DNA from 3 places in the Streptomyces sp. Y309 genome. Region 3 is predicted to be linked to each of the others. Evidence: riboswitches for the same ligand, from Rfam matches in the RefSeq annotation. Region 3 holds a riboswitch; each other region holds the start of a gene.
What was found. Region 3 has a riboswitch for cyclic di-AMP ahead of AC0KTA_RS14785 (C40 family peptidase). Riboswitches for the same ligand answer to the same signal wherever they lie in the genome.

Region 1: it holds a riboswitch for cyclic di-AMP, as region 3 does, so the genes downstream of both, AC0KTA_RS19790 (M23 family metallopeptidase) here and AC0KTA_RS14785 (C40 family peptidase) in region 3, are expected to answer to the same signal.
Region 2: it holds a riboswitch for cyclic di-AMP, as region 3 does, so the genes downstream of both, AC0KTA_RS08955 (M23 family metallopeptidase) here and AC0KTA_RS14785 (C40 family peptidase) in region 3, are expected to answer to the same signal.

The regions. Positions count from the first base shown of each region.
Region 1 covers NZ_CM160048.1:4,880,694-4,886,414, forward strand. Annotated here, with positions in the region: gene AC0KTA_RS19780 (MFS transporter) at 1-1,020, shown strand, start outside; gene AC0KTA_RS19785 (PP2C family protein-serine/threonine phosphatase) at 1,301-2,557, shown strand; cyclic di-AMP (ydaO/yuaA leader) riboswitch at 2,788-2,948, shown strand; gene AC0KTA_RS19790 (M23 family metallopeptidase) at 2,960-4,072, shown strand; gene AC0KTA_RS19795 (aldo/keto reductase) at 4,221-5,165, shown strand; gene AC0KTA_RS19800 (PrsW family intramembrane metalloprotease) at 5,193-5,721, opposite strand, start outside.
Region 2 covers NZ_CM160048.1:2,417,545-2,423,265, reverse strand. Annotated here, with positions in the region: gene AC0KTA_RS08960 (M16 family metallopeptidase) at 1-1,128, shown strand, start outside; cyclic di-AMP (ydaO/yuaA leader) riboswitch at 1,385-1,545, shown strand; gene AC0KTA_RS08955 (M23 family metallopeptidase) at 1,559-2,398, shown strand; gene AC0KTA_RS08950 (GntR family transcriptional regulator) at 2,714-3,400, shown strand; gene AC0KTA_RS08945 (HPr family phosphocarrier protein) at 3,628-3,909, opposite strand; gene AC0KTA_RS08940 (bifunctional acetate--CoA ligase family protein/GNAT family N-acetyltransferase) at 4,172-5,721, shown strand, end outside.
Region 3 covers NZ_CM160048.1:3,797,698-3,803,418, reverse strand. Annotated here, with positions in the region: gene AC0KTA_RS14790 (hypothetical protein) at 96-449, shown strand; gene AC0KTA_RS14785 (C40 family peptidase) at 697-1,932, opposite strand; cyclic di-AMP (ydaO/yuaA leader) riboswitch at 1,941-2,096, opposite strand; gene AC0KTA_RS14780 (ATP-dependent DNA helicase) at 2,363-4,912, shown strand; gene AC0KTA_RS14775 (M23 family metallopeptidase) at 5,009-5,721, opposite strand, start outside.

The DNA.
Region 1 (5,721 bases), 1.1 Mb from region 3:
TGCGCCCTGCGCACCGGCGGCTTCGCGGCGCTCGCCTTCGCGCAGACGCTGCCGGTGCTGATAGCGGCGTCGGCGGCGACCGGGCTCGCGGGGGCGCTGTTCAACCCGGCGGTACGCGCGTACGTCGCCGCCGAGGCGGGCACGCCGGAGCGCCGCGTGGAGGCGTTTGCGCTGTTCAACGTCTTCTACCAGACCGGCATCCTGGTCGGCCCGCTCGTCGGACTCGCCCTGACCGGCGTGGACTTCAAGCTCACCTGCGCGGTGGCGGCGGTGCTGTTCGCCGTCCTTTCGGTGGTGCAGGTGCTGCGGCTGCCGGGGCGGCGGAGCGGGGACGCGGACGCGGCCGCGGGGGACAACGGCGGCGCGGGGCGCGGGCAGTGGCGGGCGGTGTTCGGCAACCGGCCGTTCTGGCTGTTCTCGCTCGCGATGACCGGGTCGTACGTCCTGTCGTTCCAGGTGTACCTCGCGCTGCCGCTGGAGGTGGAGCGGCTGCTTGGCGGGGGTACGGCGACGACGGCCGCGACCAGCGCGCTGTTCGTGGTGTCGGGAATCGTCGCGCTCGTCGGGCAGTTGCGGATCACCGACTGGTGCAAGCGGACGTGGACGCGGGAGCAGTGTCTGGTCGCCGGGCTCGGCCTGATGGGTGCCGCGTTCCTGCCGCCCGCGCTGGGCGGGCCGGGGTACGCGGGCGTCGCGGCGCTGCTGCTGTGTGCGGCGGCGCTGGCGGCCGCGAACGCGGTGCTGTACCCGTTCGAGATGGACACCGTCGTCTCGCTCGCGGGCGAGCGGTGGGTGGCCACGCACTACGGCCTCTACAACACGGTGTGCGGCGTCGGCATCACCGTGGGGAACCTCGCGATGGGCGCGCTGCTCGACGTGGGGGAGAGCCGGGGGCTGCCCGCGGTGCCGTGGCTGGCGCTCGCCGCCCTCGGCGCGGGCTGCGCGGTGGCGCTGCGCTCGCTGAGCAGATCGGGACGGCTCGCGACGCCGGTGCCTGTGCTGGGGGGTGGGGCGGGGTGACGTACGCGGCGCCGGTTGCCTGGGCACGGTGACGTACGCGGCCGCCTGACCGCATCCGGTCGGTGCCCCGGCGCGTGGGCGGCGGGTCCGCTCGCGCCCGGGGCGCCGGCCGACCGGTCCGCGCGGCCCGACGCACCCGGGCGCGGCCGGGCCCGCCCGTCGCTCACCCGGTCGGCCCACATCAGGTCGCCCCGAGGCCCCGCTGCGGGAAGCCTGGGTGGGCCGACGCGGCACGGATGCGGCGGGACCGCGGCCGGGCCGCGGCGGGAATGGAGCGGTGGTGGTTGCTGTGCGTGGTGGGGGGCAGGGCGCTGCGCGCGGCGACGGAAACCCGGACAGCGAGCCGCGCCCCCTGGCGCGAGACCTCCCGCGCGAGGGCACCCACGTCCTCCGTGAGCGCGACCTCCCCCGCGAGCACCCCCACGTGGCCCGCGAGCGCACCCTCCCCCGCGAGCGCGCCCTCGTCCGTGCTCTGCCCCCGCTCCTCCTCGTCGCCGGCATCTGCTTCGACATGGTCACGCCGCCCGAGTTCACCGCGTCCCCGTTGTTCGCCGCCGCTCCCCTGATCACCGCCCCGTTCTTCCGGCTTCGCACCACCGTGGCGGTCGCTGCCGCGTCCTGCGCCGCCGTGCTCGGGCTGTGGCTGTCCCACCACGTCGGAGGCTCCGGCGTCCATGTCGTCACCGAGTTCCTGACCATGCTGACCGTCGGCATCCTGGCCGTCGTCATCAACCGCGTGGTGCGCCGCGGCGACGCCCGCCTCGCCTCCGCGCGCTCCATCGCCGAGGCGACCCAGCGCGCCGTGCTGCCGCAGCCCGACGCCCGCATCGGCGGACTCGACGTCGCCGCGCGGTACGAGGCCGCGCAGGCCGACGCCTTCATCGGCGGGGATCTGTACGCGGTGCAGAACACCCCGCACGGCGTGCGGCTCGTCGTCGGTGACGTACGGGGAAAGGGGATGGGCGCGGTGGCCGCCGTCGCCGTCGTGATCGGTGCCTTCCGGGAGGCCGCCGAGCAGGAGGCCACGCTGGAGGCGGTGGCGGAGCGCCTGGAGCGGGCCCTCGCGCGGGAGGGCATGCGGCGCGACGGGCTCGACGCCTTCGAGGGGTTCACCACGGCCGTCCTCGCGGAGATCCCGCGCGGCGACCACGGCATCGTACGGATCATCAACCGCGGCCACCCCGAACCGCTGCTGCTCCGGGCCGACGGGCGGCTGTGCGTGCTCACGCCGTCCGAGCCCGCGCTGCCGCTCGGCATGGGCGAGCTCGGCCGCTGGCCGGACCGCGTCGACGAGACCCCGTTCCCGCCCGGGACCACGCTGCTGCTGTACACGGACGGGCTCTCGGAGGCCCGGAACGAGCACGGCGAGTTCTACGACCCCGCCACCCGCCTCGGCGGCCGGATCTTCCCCGGACCCAGCGGCACCGACGCGCTCCTCGCCACCCTCGTGGACGAGGTCCGCCGGCACACCGGGGGCGGCGCCACGGACGACCTGGCACTGCTCGCCGTACGCCGCCCCGTCACGCCGTGTGACTGAACCGCACCCCTCCGCACAGCAGCTGACGCCATGTCAGTCAGCTGTGAAGGTCCACAACGCCGCGGTGCGTCAAGAATCGCGCTCAACTCGCCCTGTTCCAGCCGCTGATGTCCCTTGTGTTCGTGACGTAAGCGTTAACGATCAACCGGAACGGCTTGGAATACGGCCCCGCCGTCTATTAACGTTCGATAACGCAGCGCGGTCGTCCCAGCCGACACTCGAGTCGGCTCCGTGCGCACACGCCTAATCCCGCAAGGGAGCCGGGGAACCACCAACTTGGGGTGAATCGGTCATCTCTCGTACGGAAGTCTCGTACGCGGAGAGATGCCCGTAGGAGACCTTCCTGCTCCGAACCCGTCAGCTAACCCGGTAGGCGAGAAGGAAGGAAAGGAGTGCGCCCCCGTGGCGTCCAACCGGCCTGCCCCCGAAGCGCTCTACGTACCGAACGACTCCGCCGAAGGACCTGACGGTTCCCCCGGGTTCGCCGCGTACGCCCCCCAGGAGCCGTGGGAGGAGTGGAACCCCACCGCGGAGTCCGTCCGCCCGGTGCGAGGCCGGCACCGTGTCCACAAGAAGGGCGGCGGCGGGCTCGCGCGCAGCTCCACCGTCCTCGGCGTCGGCGTCATCGCGGCCGTGGGCGCGGGCGGCATCGCCACCGCGCAGGGCGGCAAGCCGCCGGTCTCCATCGCCATGCCGGACATGTCGGCGGTCACGGACAAGCTGCCGGAGGCCGAGTCCCTGCCGGGCGTGGGCGCGCTGATATCCGACGAATCCGACTCCGGCTCCGGCGAGAGCGCCACCACGACCGCCGCGGCCGCCGCCCCGCTCAGCTCCGCCGGCGTCACCACCGCCGACGCCGAGCAGGGCACCACCGGCGCGGGCGAGGCGCTGCGCGCCCGCATCATGCAGCAGGCCGAGAACCAGCAGAACCAGGCGGACGACGCCGTCCGCAAGGCGGCCGAGGACGCCGCCGTGAAGAAGGCGGCCGCGCAGGCCAAGGCCCAGCAGGACAAGGCCACGGCGGCAGCCAAGGCCAAGGCCGCCGAGGAGAAGCGCAAGAAGGAGGAGGCGGCCCGCAAGAAGGCCGAGGCGGAGCGCCTCGCCAAGCTCGCCAAGAGCTTCTCGCTGCCCACCTCCTCGTACACCCTCACCTCGCACTTCGGCGACGCCGGCTCCATGTGGTCCTCCGGCCAGCACACCGGCCTGGACTTCGCCGCCCCCACCGGCACGCCGCTCAAGGCCGTGCACACCGGCACCATCAAGGAGGCCGGCTGGGCGGGGGCGTACGGCTACCGCACCATCCTCGAACTCGAGGACGGCACGGAGATCTGGTACGCCCACCAGTCCTCGGTGAGCGTCAGCGCCGGCCAGAAGGTCACCACGGGCGACGTCATCGGCCGCGTCGGCGCGACCGGCAACGTGACGGGACCGCACCTCCACATGGAGGTGCACACGAGTGGCGGCGCCAACATCGACCCGCTGGCGTGGCTGCAGGGCAAGGGCCTCAACCCGTAGGACGCGCAAGGTCCCGCACGGGCCACGGGCCCGCAAGGTCCCGCCCCACCGGCCGCGGCTCACCCCACCGACTCCGGCGGTCCTGGCGACAACCCCCCGACGTCAGGGCTGCCGGAATTCCTTCTTCCGTGCGGGCGTTGAGTTCTGTATGACCACTCTTCGCCCGCTGGGCTCCTCCGACCTCGAAGTCTTCCCGCTCGCGCTCGGCGGCAACGTCTTCGGCTGGACCGCCGACGAGACCCAGTCCTTCGCCGTCCTCGACGCCTACACCGCCGCCGGCGGCAACTTCGTCGACACCGCCGACGTGTACTCGGCGTGGGTGCCCGGCAACAAGGGCGGCGAGTCCGAGACGGTCCTCGGCCGCTGGCTCGCCGCGCGCGGCAACCGCTCCGACGTCGTCATCGCCACGAAGGTCGGCGCCCACCCCGACTACAAGGGCCTCTCCGCGAGCACCATCAAGTCCGCCGCCGAGGAGTCCCTGCGCCGCCTCGGCACCGACTACATAGACCTGTACTACACGCACTACGACGACCCGTCCGTGCCGGTCGAGGAGTTCGTCACCGCTCTCGACGACCTGGTGCGCTCCGGCAAGGTCCGGGCGATCGCCGCCTCCAACATCACCGCCGAACGCCTCCAGGAGTCCCTCGACTTCTCCGACCGCGAGGGCCTCGTGCGGTACGTGGCGCTGCAGCCGCACTACAACCTCGTCTCACGCGACACCTACGAGGGCCCGCTCCAGGAGGTCGCCTCCCGCTCCGGCCTCGCGACCATCCCCTACTACGCGCTCGCCTCCGGCTTCCTGACGGGCAAGTACCGCCCGGGCACCGAGGTCGACAGCGCGCGGGCCGGCAAGGCCGGCGAGTACCTGGCCACCGAGCGCGGGCAGCGCGTCCTCGCCGCCCTTGACGAGATCGCCGAGGCCCGCGGCGCCCAGCACGCGACGGTGGCCCTCGCCTGGCTCGCCGCCCAGCCGACGGTGGCCGCGCCGCTGGCCTCCGCGCGCACGGTGGAACAGCTTCCGGCGCTGCTCGCGGCGGCCGACCTGGAGCTGACGGACGCCGAACTGGCGCGCCTCACGGCGGCGTCGGCGTGAGCCGGACGGGCTGAGCCGGGCCGGGCTTCAGGTGCGGTAGGGGTTGTACGAGGGATACGCGGGGGCGCCGGGGGTTCCTGGTGAGCCGGGTTGGCCGTACACGACGTACGGGCCGTAGACGGAGTGGGGGCTGTACGCGGTGTAGGGGCCGTACGCGGTGTAGGGCAGCGGCACCACGACCGGCGCCGTCACCCGCGCCGCGTACGCAAGGGCGGGCCGGGCCACCTCGCGGCGCTCCCACAGCGCGTCGAGCAGTTCCCGCTCCCTGACGGTGAAGTCGGCGCGGGCCCGGCCGCGCCGGGCCCGGTGCCGCAGCAGCGCGAGGGACGTCGCGTACGTCTCGTACGCGACGACGCTCCGGCCCGCGGGTTTGCCCAGGTGGTACGCGGCGTAGTCGCGGGCGAGGGTCCGCGCGCGCATCGAGCCGAGCGCGAACGGCTCGGCCGCGGTGAGCCAGCCCGCCGTCACATAGGCGGGCAGTTCGGCACGGACCAGGCGCAGTTCGCGCCGGCGCAGCCAGACGGCGAGCCAGGTGAGCAGCCCGAACACGGGCAGC
Region 2 (5,721 bases), 1.4 Mb from region 3:
GAGTTCGCCGCCGAGCTGGACCGCTGCGGCGCCACGCTCGACGCGCACGCGGACCACCCGGGCGTACGGGTCTCCCTCGAGGTGCCCGTCTCCCGCCTGCCCAAGGCGCTCGGCCTGCTCGCCGACGCCCTGCGCGCGCCCGCCTTCGCCGACAGCGAGGTCGAGCGCCTCGTACGCAACCGCCTGGACGAGATTCCGCACGAGACCGCCAACCCGGCGCGGCGCGCCGCCAAGGAGCTCTCCAAGCAGCTCTTCCCGGCGTCCTCGCGCATGTCGCGCCCGCGCCAGGGCACGGAGGAGACGGTCGCGGCCATCGACTCCGCGGCCGTGCGCGCCTTCTACGAGAAGCATGTCCGCCCCGCCGCGGCCACCGCCGTCGTGGTCGGCGACCTCACCGGCACCGACCTGGACACCGTCCTCGCGGACACCCTCGGCGCCTGGACCGGCGGCGCGGCCGAGCCCCGGCCGATGCCTCCGGTGACCGCCGACGACAGGGGCCGCGTGGTCATCGTGGACCGCCCCGGTGCCGTACAGACACAGCTCCTCATCGGCCGCGTCGGCCCGGACCGGCACGACCGCGTGTGGGCCGCGCAGGTCCTCGGCACGTACTGCCTGGGCGGCACCCTCACCTCCCGCCTGGACCGTGTCCTGCGCGAGGAGAAGGGCTACACCTACGGAGTGCGTGCCTTCAGCCAGGTCCTGCGCTCCGCCCCGGACGGCACGGGCGCCGCGATGCTCGCCATCAGCGGCTCCGTGGACACCCCGAACACGGGCCCGGCCCTGGAGGACCTGTGGAAGGTCCTGCGCACGCTCGCCGCGGAGGGTCTCACGGACCCCGAGCGCGACGTCGCCGTGCAGAACCTCGTCGGGGTCGCTCCGCTGAAGTACGAGACCGCGGCCGCCGTCGCCGCCACCCTCGCCGACCAGGTCGAGCAGAACCTGCCGGACGACTTCCAGGCGCGCCTGTACCGCCAGTTGGCGGAGACGGGCACCGTGGAGGCCACCGCGGCCGTCGTGAACGCCTTCCCGGACGACCGGCTCGTGACGGTCCTCGTGGGTGACGCCGCACAGATCGAGGAGCCCGTCAAGGCGCTCGGCATCGGTGAAGTGACGGTGGTCACCGGCTGATTGCGGACTGGCAGCGGTGAACCTGTAGCGCAAAGCTGGACATAGCGTCACCAACGCCCCGTACGAACAAGGACCCCAGTGGCTCAAGAAGCCGCTGGGGTCCCTGCATGCCGCCATATGTCCGAATTGGCACGGAGGTTGGTCGTCTGCCCTGTGGCGTGCGCTACAAAAGCCCTGATCCGTTTGTCGATTGAAAGATGAGGCGTTTAGCGTCGGTCCGGCTGTCCGTCAGGCACCACGCCGCGTCCGCGGCACCGGACAGTCATCGCCGAGTCCCCGTACGGCGCGAGCCAGGGGAGCCGGGGACCCACACGTCCCTGGGGTGAATCGGACCCCTTGCCGCGAGGCGAGGAGCCCGTAGGAGACCTTCCTGCTCCGAACCCGTCAGCTAACCCGGTAGGCGAGAAGGAAGGAAAGGATCAGCCGCTTCATGGCGTTCACCCGCCCCACCGGCAAGCATCGCCGTCCGAGCCGCCTGACGCGTACGACCGCCAGTGCCGCGGGCGTCGCCGCGCTCACCACCACCGGCGTCATCTCGGGCCTGGCCGCCCCGGCGCTCGCCGCCGAAGGCTCCTCCGCCGACTACGCGCACACCGGCCTCACCCAGTCCATCTCCATCGGCGACTCCCTGGCCGACGAGATCGACGCCCAGGCCGCCGCCCAGAAGCAGGCCGCCGACGAAGCCGCCGCCAAGGCGAAGGCTGAAGCCGAGGCGAAGGCCAAGGCCGCGGAGGCCAAGCGCAAGGCCGCCGAGGCCAAGCGGAAGGCCGAGGCGAAGGCCAAGGCCGAGGCGCGGGCGAAGGCCGAGAAGGAGCGCGAGGCCAAGGAGCGCGCCGCCCGCGAGGCCGAGCGCAAGCGCCTGGGCTCGTACGTCGCGCCGATCGCCGGCAGCTATGTCTCCACCGGCTACAAGACCGGCGGCGCCATGTGGTCCTCCGGCAGCCACACCGGCGTCGACTTCCACGCCGCGTCCGGCACCCAGGTCCAGGCCGTCGCCGCCGGCACCGTCGTCGAGGCCGGCTGGGGCGGCGCCTACGGCAACAACGTCGTGATCCGCCACAACGACGGCACGTACACGCAGTATGGCCACATGTCGTCCCTGAGCGTCACGGTCGGCCAGACGGTCACCCCCGGCCAGCAGATCGGCCTCTCCGGCTCGACCGGCAACTCCAGCGGCCCGCACCTGCACTTCGAGGCCCGCACCGGCCCCGACTACGGCTCGGACATCGACCCCGTGGCGTACCTGCGCTCGCACGGCGTCAACGTCTGAAGCGACCGAAGCGACTGACGCCACGGAGTCCCGAGGTCAGGACCTCCGCGGCCAGAACCCCGGCTTCACGAAAGCCCCGGCTCACCCGAGCCGGGGTTTTCCGCGTATGCATGCCTTTTTGGCCAAAAGATATCCATGGATTCCGGCCCCCCGTCGGAAAATGCGGCCCCTTGCAATAGAGTCCATGTCGACAGGGTCCAGAGGGAGTCCATGGGTTCCGCACGGAGTCCATGGAGTCGTTGCAGGAGCGCCATTCGACGCGTCGGCCGACGCGCCGACCGACGCGTTTCGCGGGCATTAAAGCGGAGGTCCGTCATGCGCATTCCCGCGCACTCGGTATGCACAGCCATCCGGGACGACATCGTCTCCGGTGTCTACGAACGCGGCACGCGCCTCACCGAGGAACTGCTCGCGCGCCGCTACGGAGTCTCCCGCGTGCCCGTGCGCGAGGCCCTGCGCACCCTGGAGGCCGAGGGCTTCGTCGTCACCCGCAGGCACGCCGGCGCGTGCGTCGCCGAGCCCTCCGAGCAGGACGCCGCCGACCTCCTCGAGATCCGCGCGCTCCTGGAGCCGCTGGCCGCCGCGCGCGCCGCACAGCGCCGCACCGACGCCCACCTGAAGGTCCTGCGCGGCCTCGTCCGGCTCGGCCAGGAGCGCTCCCGGCGCGGCGGCGCCGAAGACCTGCGCTCGCTCGACGGCTGGTTCCACGAGACGCTCACCCAGGCCTCCGCCAGCCCCGGCCTGATCACCCTGCTCACCCAGCTGCGGCACAAGATCGCCTGGATGTACGTCACCGAGCCGCAGGCCGCGCCCGCGGAGACCTGGGCCGAGCGGGCCGCCGTCGTCGACGCCGTCGCCCGCGGCGACGCGGAGCGGGCCCGCGCGCTCACGATGCTGCACACCGAACGCGCGGCCGCCGCGCACCGGCCGCGAGTCGGCTCCCGCGCCGGGCGGGTGAGGGATTCGCAACATGCCGTAAACACGGTGAGCGCCCGGAATTAACGGCGGCGCCGTATACAAAGAAGGACGCGCTCGCGAGCAATAGCCTTTTGCTGCCCGAATTCCGTCCCCGGATATGCAGTCCTCGGCTGCGGGCCGGATATGCGCCGGATATGCGCCGGATATACGCCGGGTATGCGTCGGATACGCAAAGGGCCCGCCCTGGATTATGGGCGGGCCCTTCACGTTTATGCGGGCGGTGTTCTCCGAGTGCGGAGCACCGTCACCGATCACACAGTCTCGGGAAGCTCCTCGAGCCCCTCGGCGACCAGCTTCGCCAGACGGTCGAGGGCGACGTCCGCACCCTCGGCGTCCGAAGCGAGCACGATCTCCTCGCCGCCCTGCGCACCCAGACCGAGCACCGCGAGCATCGAGGCGGCGTTGACCGGGTTGCCGCCGGCCTTGGCGATCGTCACGGGGACGCCCGCGGCCGTGGCCGCACGGACGAAGATGGAGGCGGGCCGGGCGTGGAGGCCCTCGGCCCAGCCGACGTTGACGCGGCGCTCAGCCATGTGTTGCTGCCCTTCCAGGTGTCTCACACTTGTCTAGACCACTATCTCATGCCGACCCGGGTGCTCCCGTCGGACGATCGCAGGGCCGTCTCCAGACGATCGCATGGGCTGCCTGCAGACGATCGCAGGGGCCCGCCTGCGGACGCCTGCCTGCGGACGATCGTAGGGTCGCACGGCGGACGGACGTCCCGCGCCCGATCGCCGTGCGACCCCTCCCACATTGCCCCGGCCCAGGCGGCGCCGCGACCCGTACCCTGGCCCCATGCAGACCCCGCCGGACCGGCACCCCTACCCCTCCCACTGGGAGGCCGACGTGGTGCTGCGCGACGGGGGAACGGCCCGGATCAGGCCCATCACAGCCGCAGACGCCGACCGCCTGGTCAGCTTCTTCGAGCAGGTCTCGGACGAGTCGAAGTACTACCGCTTCTTCGCGCCGTACCCCCGCCTGTCCGCCAAGGACGTCCACCGCTTCACCCACCACGACCACGTCGACCGCGTGGGCCTCGCGGTCACCGTGGGCGGCGAGTTCATCGCCACCGTGCGCTACGACCGCATCGACGCCCAGGGCCGCCCCGCCTCGGCGCCCGCGGACGAGGCCGAGGTCGCCTTCCTCGTCCAGGACGCCCACCAAGGCCGCGGCGTCGCCTCCGCGCTGCTCGAACACATCGCGGCCGTCGCTCGTGAACGCGGCATCCGCCGCTTCGCCGCCGAGGTCCTGCCCGCCAACACCAAGATGGTGAAGGTCTTCACGGACGCCGGCTATCAGCAGCAGCGCAGCTTCGAGGACGGCGTCGTACGCCTCGAACTCGACCTCGAACCCACCGACCGCTCCCTCGCCGTCCAGCGCGCCCGCGAACAGCGCGCCGAGGCCCGCTCCGTGCAGCGCCTGCTCGCGCCCGGCTCGGTCGCCGTCATCGGCGCCGGCCGCTCCCCGGACGGCGTCGGCCGCGGCATCCTGCGCAACGTGCTCGGCGCGGGCTTCACCGGCCGTCTGTACGCCGTGAACAGCACCCTCCCCGAAGGCACCGCCGAGGTCGACGGCGTGCCCGCCCACCGCTCCGTGCGCGACATCGCCGAACCGGTCGACCTCGCCGTCGTCGCCGTACCGGCCGAGCGCGTCCCGCAGGCCGTCACCGACTGCGGCGAACACGGCGTACAAGGACTCGTGGTGATCTCCGCCGGATACGCCGAGAGCGGACCCGAGGGACGCGCACGGCAGCGCGAACTCGTCCGCCAGGCACGCTCGTACGGCATGCGGATCATCGGCCCCAACGCCTTCGGAGTCATCAACACCTCTCCGGAGGTGCGCCTGAACGCCTCCCTCGCGCCCGAGCTGCCGCCCGCCGGACGCCTCGGCCTGTTCACCCAGTCCGGCGCCATCGGCATCGCGCTCCTGTCCCGCCTGCACCGGCGCGGCCGCGGCCTGTGGGGCCTGTCCACCTGCGTCAGCGCGGGCAACCGCGCGGACGTCTCCGGCAACGACGTGCTCCAGTACTGGTACGACGACCCGGACACCGACGTCGCCCTCATGTACCTCGAATCCATCGGCAACCCGCGCAAGTTCACCCGCCTCGCCCGCCGCACCGCCGCCGTGAAGCCCCTGGTCGTCGTCCAGGGCGCCCGGCACACCGGCATCGCGCCGACCGGCCACGCGGGCGCCGCCACCCGCCTCCCGCACGCCACCGTGTCGGACCTGCTGCGCCAGGCCGGGGTGATCCGCGTGGACACGGTGACCGAGCTGGTCGACGCCGGACTGCTGCTCGCCGGGCAGCCGCTGCCCGCCGGACCGCGCGTCGCCATCCTCGGCAACTC
Region 3 (5,721 bases):
TGACCCGCTTGCCTGGTGAGGGGTGATAAGGCCGTCGGCGGGCCGGGGCCGACCCGCCCGGCCGCGGCCGCGGACCGGGAATTAGGCTCCGCCCCATGGACGTACTCATCCATCTCTTCGTCGGCCTGCACATCATCGGCATCGCCTCGCTCCTGGGCGGCTTCCTGACCCAGATGAAGGCGATGGGTGAGGGCACGGCACGGTTCAGCCCCGCGATGCTGCACGGCGCGCTGACCATGCTGGTCACCGGCGTGGCCCTGGTCGGCCTCAACCAGGCCGACGACAACACGGTCAACAACCTCAAGATCGGCATCAAGCTCGCGCTGCTGATCGTGATCCTCGCGCTCGTGTACGTGAAGCGGGACGAGGAGAAGGTCGACAAGGGGATGTTCGGGGCGGTCGGCGGCCTGACCACGGCGAACATTTTCATCGCCGTGCTGTGGACGTGAGCGTCGGACCGCCGACCTGATCGCCGGAAATCGTCGGCCACGCGCGCGTGGGCGTGCTCCCAGCCGCGGTACTTGACCGTGACGACCACCGGGGTATCCGGGCCAGCTCACCCTCCGCAGGTGTGGTGGCGCGCGGTTCGGGGTTTGTGGCGTGGACATCTTCGCGAGGCCCGGGGCGTGCACGCACGTGTGTCGTCCCTCTCCGTAGAGGCGCCGATTCCTGTCGGCCCCTCTACGGAGACAGCGATTACGCCGGCCGCACCACGCTGTGGATCGGCATGTAGTAGATCGACTCGACCCGGACGTTCGCGCCCGGCTTCGGGGCGTGGATCATCTTGCCGTTGCCTATATAGATGCCGACGTGGCTGATGTCGTCGTAGAAGAAGACCAGGTCGCCCGGCTTGGCGCTGGAGGTCGGCACGGTCGTGCCGACCTTCACCTGGTCCCAGGTGGTGCGCGGCAGGGAGATGCCGGCGGTCTTCCAGGCGGCCTGGGTGAGGCCGGAGCAGTCGAAGGAGTCCGGCCCCGTGGCGCCCCACACGTAGGGCTTGCCCATCTGCTTCTCGGCGAAGGCGATGACCTTCTCGGCCTTGGCGGCGTAGCTGCCGTCCGTGGCGCCCGAGCCCGACCCGGAGCCCGACCCCGATCCTGAGCCGGTGTCCGAACCGGAACCGGAACCCGAGCCCGACCCGGACCCCTGGTCCTGCCCCTGCTCCCGTTCCCGCTCGCGCCGCTCCGCGGCCTCCTCCGCCTTCCGCTTGCGCTCCGCCTCGGCCTGCTTGCGCGCCAGCTCGGCGGCCTTGCGCTTGGCGGCCTCTTCCTTCCGCTTCTCGATCGCGGCGAGCCGCGCCTTCTCCTCGGCGGTCAGCTTCGACAGGAGCGAGCGCGCCTTGGTGAGCTTGGTCTGGACGGTCTGCTTGCTCGCCTTCAGGTCGTCGCGCGAGTCGCCGAGCGTCTTCAGGCTCTTCGCGGCCTTCGTGCGCTGCTTGGTCGCGGCGGCCTGCTGCGTCTGGTAGTCGTCGACGGCCTTCTTCTGGCGGCTGGTGAGCCGGTCGGCGAGGTGGTTCTGGTCGAAGAAGCCCTGCGGGTCGTCGGCGAGCATCATGGTGGCGGTCTCGGAGACGCCTCCGGTGCGGTACTGCGCGGCGGCGAAGGAGCCGAGCTCCTGCCGGGCCTCGTTCAGGCTGTCCGTGCGCTTGGCCACGTCGTCCAGGAGCCGGTCGACCTTCTTGCGCTGCTTGTCGGTGCGCTCCTTGGCGGAGTTGTACTTCTGCGTGGCCACTCCGGCCTGGTGGTAGAGGTCGTCGACCTTCTTCTGGACCTCTTCGAGGCTGGGCTTCCCGGGCTCGGCGGGGGCGGACGGCGCGGCGTTCGCGCTCTGCGAGAGCAGGGCCACCGACGTGAGGGCGGCCGTCGTGATGCCGAGGGCCGGGGTCGTGCGTATGAGGGCTGAGCGGCTGCGCGGCTTGCGGTGCGACGCCAAGGCTGGCGACTCCTTCCGTGGACCGCCTACCGGGTTAGCTGTCGGGTTCGGGCGGGTATTTCGGAAGGCTGCCCTACCGTCCCGTACTACGTACGGGACCGATTCACCCCAGGAACATGGTGGGTCCCCGGCTCCGAACGCGTCGGACTCGGCGGAGGCCGCGCGTGCCCGGCGGGGATCGCCGGTGGGGGGACGTGCGGCCCGCGCAGCACGCTAGCCAACTCGTGCGGCGCGAGGGAAGGTTGATGTTCGATATGCCCGATACATTTTCGTGACTTTACGAAGCCCTTGGCGCCGCCCTGACGCGGGCCCGCCCCGGTCGTGGCGCAGCGTGACACTCCGGGCGCGCAGCGCAGGGATGGCCGGAACCTGGGCGGCCTGCCGGAACCCGGGGCGGGTTGTCAGTGGGGCCGCCTAGACTCGGGAGGCGATGAGCAGCCTCTTTGACGACAGCTTCCTGGCGGACCTCAAGCCCTCGCAGGGCCACGAGGAAGAACCCCCGCCGCCGCCCGAGGACAGCGCCCCGGAGCCCATTCCGGACGACCTGTTCCACGGGAAGTTCGACGCGCCCGCACCCCGGGACGGGTACTACAGGGACGGCGCCCCCCGTCCCGCGATCGACCCGGCGGCGCTGCTCGACGGCCTGAACGAGAACCAGCGCGCGGCCGTCGTGCACGCCGGCTCCCCCCTGCTCATCGTCGCCGGCGCGGGCTCCGGCAAGACGCGCGTGCTGACCCACCGCATCGCGTACCTCCTCGCGGAGCGCGGTGTGCACCCCGGCCAGATCCTCGCGATCACCTTCACGAACAAGGCCGCGGGCGAGATGAAGGAGCGCGTCGAGCAGCTCGTCGGCCCGCGCGCGGGCGCGATGTGGGTGTCGACGTTCCACAGCGCCTGCGTGCGCATCCTCCGCCGTGAGTACAAGAAGCTGGGCTTCACGTCCTCCTTCTCGATCTACGACGCCGCCGACTCCAAGCGCCTGATGGCCCTGGTCTGCCGCGACCTCGACCTGGACCCGAAGAAGTTCCCGCCGAAGTCCTTCAGCGCCAAGATCTCGAACCTGAAGAACGAGCTGATCGACGAGGAGGACTTCGCCGCCCAGGCCGCCGACGGCTTCGAGAAGACCCTCGCCGAGGCGTACGCGATGTACCAGTCGCGGCTGCGCGAGGCCAACGCGCTCGACTTCGACGACCTGATCATGACGACGGTCCACCTCCTGCGCGCATTCCCGGACGTCGCCGAGCACTACCGCCGCCGCTTCCGGCACGTGATGGTCGACGAGTACCAGGACACCAACCACGCGCAGTACGCCCTCGTGCGCGAGCTGGTGGGCCCCTCCGGAGAGGACCAGGAGCCGGGCGAGCTGTGCGTCGTGGGCGACGCCGACCAGTCGATCTACGCCTTCCGCGGCGCCACGATCCGCAACATCCTCCAGTTCGAGGAGGACTATCCGGACGCGACGACGATCCTCCTGGAGCAGAACTACCGCTCCACGCAGACGATCCTCACCGCCGCCAACGCCGTCATCGAGCGCAACGAGAGCCGCCGCCCCAAGAACCTGTGGACCAACGCGGGAGCGGGTGCCCGCATCACCGGGTACGTGGCGGACACCGAGCACGACGAGGCCCAGTTCGTCGCCGACGAGATCGACCGCCTCACCGACGCGGGCGAGGCCAAGGCCGGCGACGTGGCGATCTTCTACCGCACGAACGCGCAGTCCCGTGTCTTCGAAGAGATCTTCATCCGCGTAGGCCTGCCCTACAAGGTCGTCGGCGGCGTCCGCTTCTACGAGCGCAAAGAAGTCCGCGACGTCCTCGCGTACTTGCGGGTCCTCGCCAACCCCGAGGACTCCGTCCCGCTGCGCCGCATCCTGAACGTACCGAAGCGGGGCATCGGCGACCGCGCGGAAGCGATGATCGACGCGCTCGCGCAGCGCGAGAAGATCTCCTTCCCGCAGGCGCTGCGCCGCGTCGACGAGGCGTACGGCATGGCGGCCCGCTCGGCGAACGCCGTGAAGCGGTTCAACACGCTCATGGAGGAGCTGCGCACCGTCGTCGAGTCCGGCGCGGGCCCGGCCGTCGTCCTGGAGGCGGTGCTTGAGCGGACCGGCTATCTCGCCGAGCTGCAGTCCTCCACCGACCCGCAGGACGAGACGCGCATCGAGAACCTCCAGGAGCTGGCCGCCGTGGCCCTGGAGTTCGAGCAGGACAACACCGCCGCCGAGGCTGCCAACCCCGCCGCCGAGGCTGCCAACCCCGCCGCCGAGGGCGCGGAGACCCCGGAAGCCCCGGAGGCTCCGCAGGCCCCGGAGGGTGCCGCCCCCGCCGGGTCGCTCTCCGACTTCCTGGAGCGCGTCGCCCTCGTCGCCGACTCCGACCAGATCCCCGACGAGGAGGACGACGGCTCCGGAGTCATCACGCTGATGACGCTGCACACAGCCAAGGGCCTCGAATTCCCCGTCGTGTTCCTCACCGGCATGGAAGACGGCGTGTTCCCGCACATGCGCGCCCTCGGCCAGGTCAAGGAGCTGGAGGAGGAGCGCCGCCTGGCGTATGTCGGCATCACACGCGCGCGGGAGCGGCTGTATCTGACGCGGTCCTCCATGCGCAGCGCCTGGGGCCAGCCGTCGTACAACCCGCCGTCGCGCTTCCTGGAGGAGATCCCGGAAGCCCATCTGGACTGGAAGCGGACGGGCTCCGTCGGCGCGCCCGCGTCGTCCGGGCCCGCCGCCTCGGTCGCCTCCTCGCTGTCGTCGTCGCGCTCGCGCGCGGGCGGCGCGCAGGGCTTCGCCACGCGCCGCGCGTCGGAGAAGCCGGTGGTCTCGCTGGCGGTCGGCGACCGCGTCACGCACGACCAGTTCGGCCTCGGCACGGTGGTCGGCGTGAAGGGCACGGGGGCGAACGCCGAGGCGACGGTGGACTTCGGCGAGGAGAAGCCGAAGCGGCTGCTGCTGCGATATGCGCCGGTAGAAAAGCTGTAGCACTCACCGCGGGCCGCGGGAGACACTCTCAAGGGGCAACTCCAGCGACGGGGGCTGGAGTTGCCCCCACAGGGGGGTGTTCTACGTCGGGGGGTCCTACGTCGGGTCGAGCCCGTGGCTGCGCAGCCACGACAGCGGGTCGATCGCCGAGCCGCCGCCCGGGCGCACCTCGAAGTGCAGGTGCGGGCCGGTGGAGTTGCCGGAGTTCCCGGAGTAGGCGATGGTGTCGCCCGCCTTCACGGGCCCGCTGGCGACCTTGTGCGTGGAGAGGTGGCAGTACCACGTCTCCGTGCCGTCCTTGGCGGTCACTATCGCCATGTTCCCGTAGGCGCTGTTGTACTTCGTGGAGACCGTGCCGTCGGTCGCGGCCTTGACCTCCGTGCCGTACGACACCGGGAAGTCGATCCCGGAGTGCACGGACATCCAGTTGATGCCCGCCTGCCCGTAGTAGGCGCTCAGGCCGCGCTGCGCGACCGGCAGCGCGAACTTGGGCCGCAGCCGCTCCTTGCGCGCGGCCTCCGCGACGGCCTTCTTGTGCGCCGCCTCCTTCTGCGCCTTGAGGTCGATGCGCTCCTGCGTGCGGCTCGCGCGGTCCGCGAAGTCGCCCGCGTCCGCGGAGAGGTTGGCCAACTGGGTGTCGAGCTTGTTGTTCGCGGCGGACGGCTTCACGGTCGCCGGGTCCGGCGCGGACGCCCGTGCGTCCTTGTCCTCGTCCCCGCCGCCGAAATTGCCGACGGACGCCGCGGCCACACCGGCGACGCCCATCACGCACGCCGAGGGCACGGCGACGGTGAACAGCGCCGAACGCT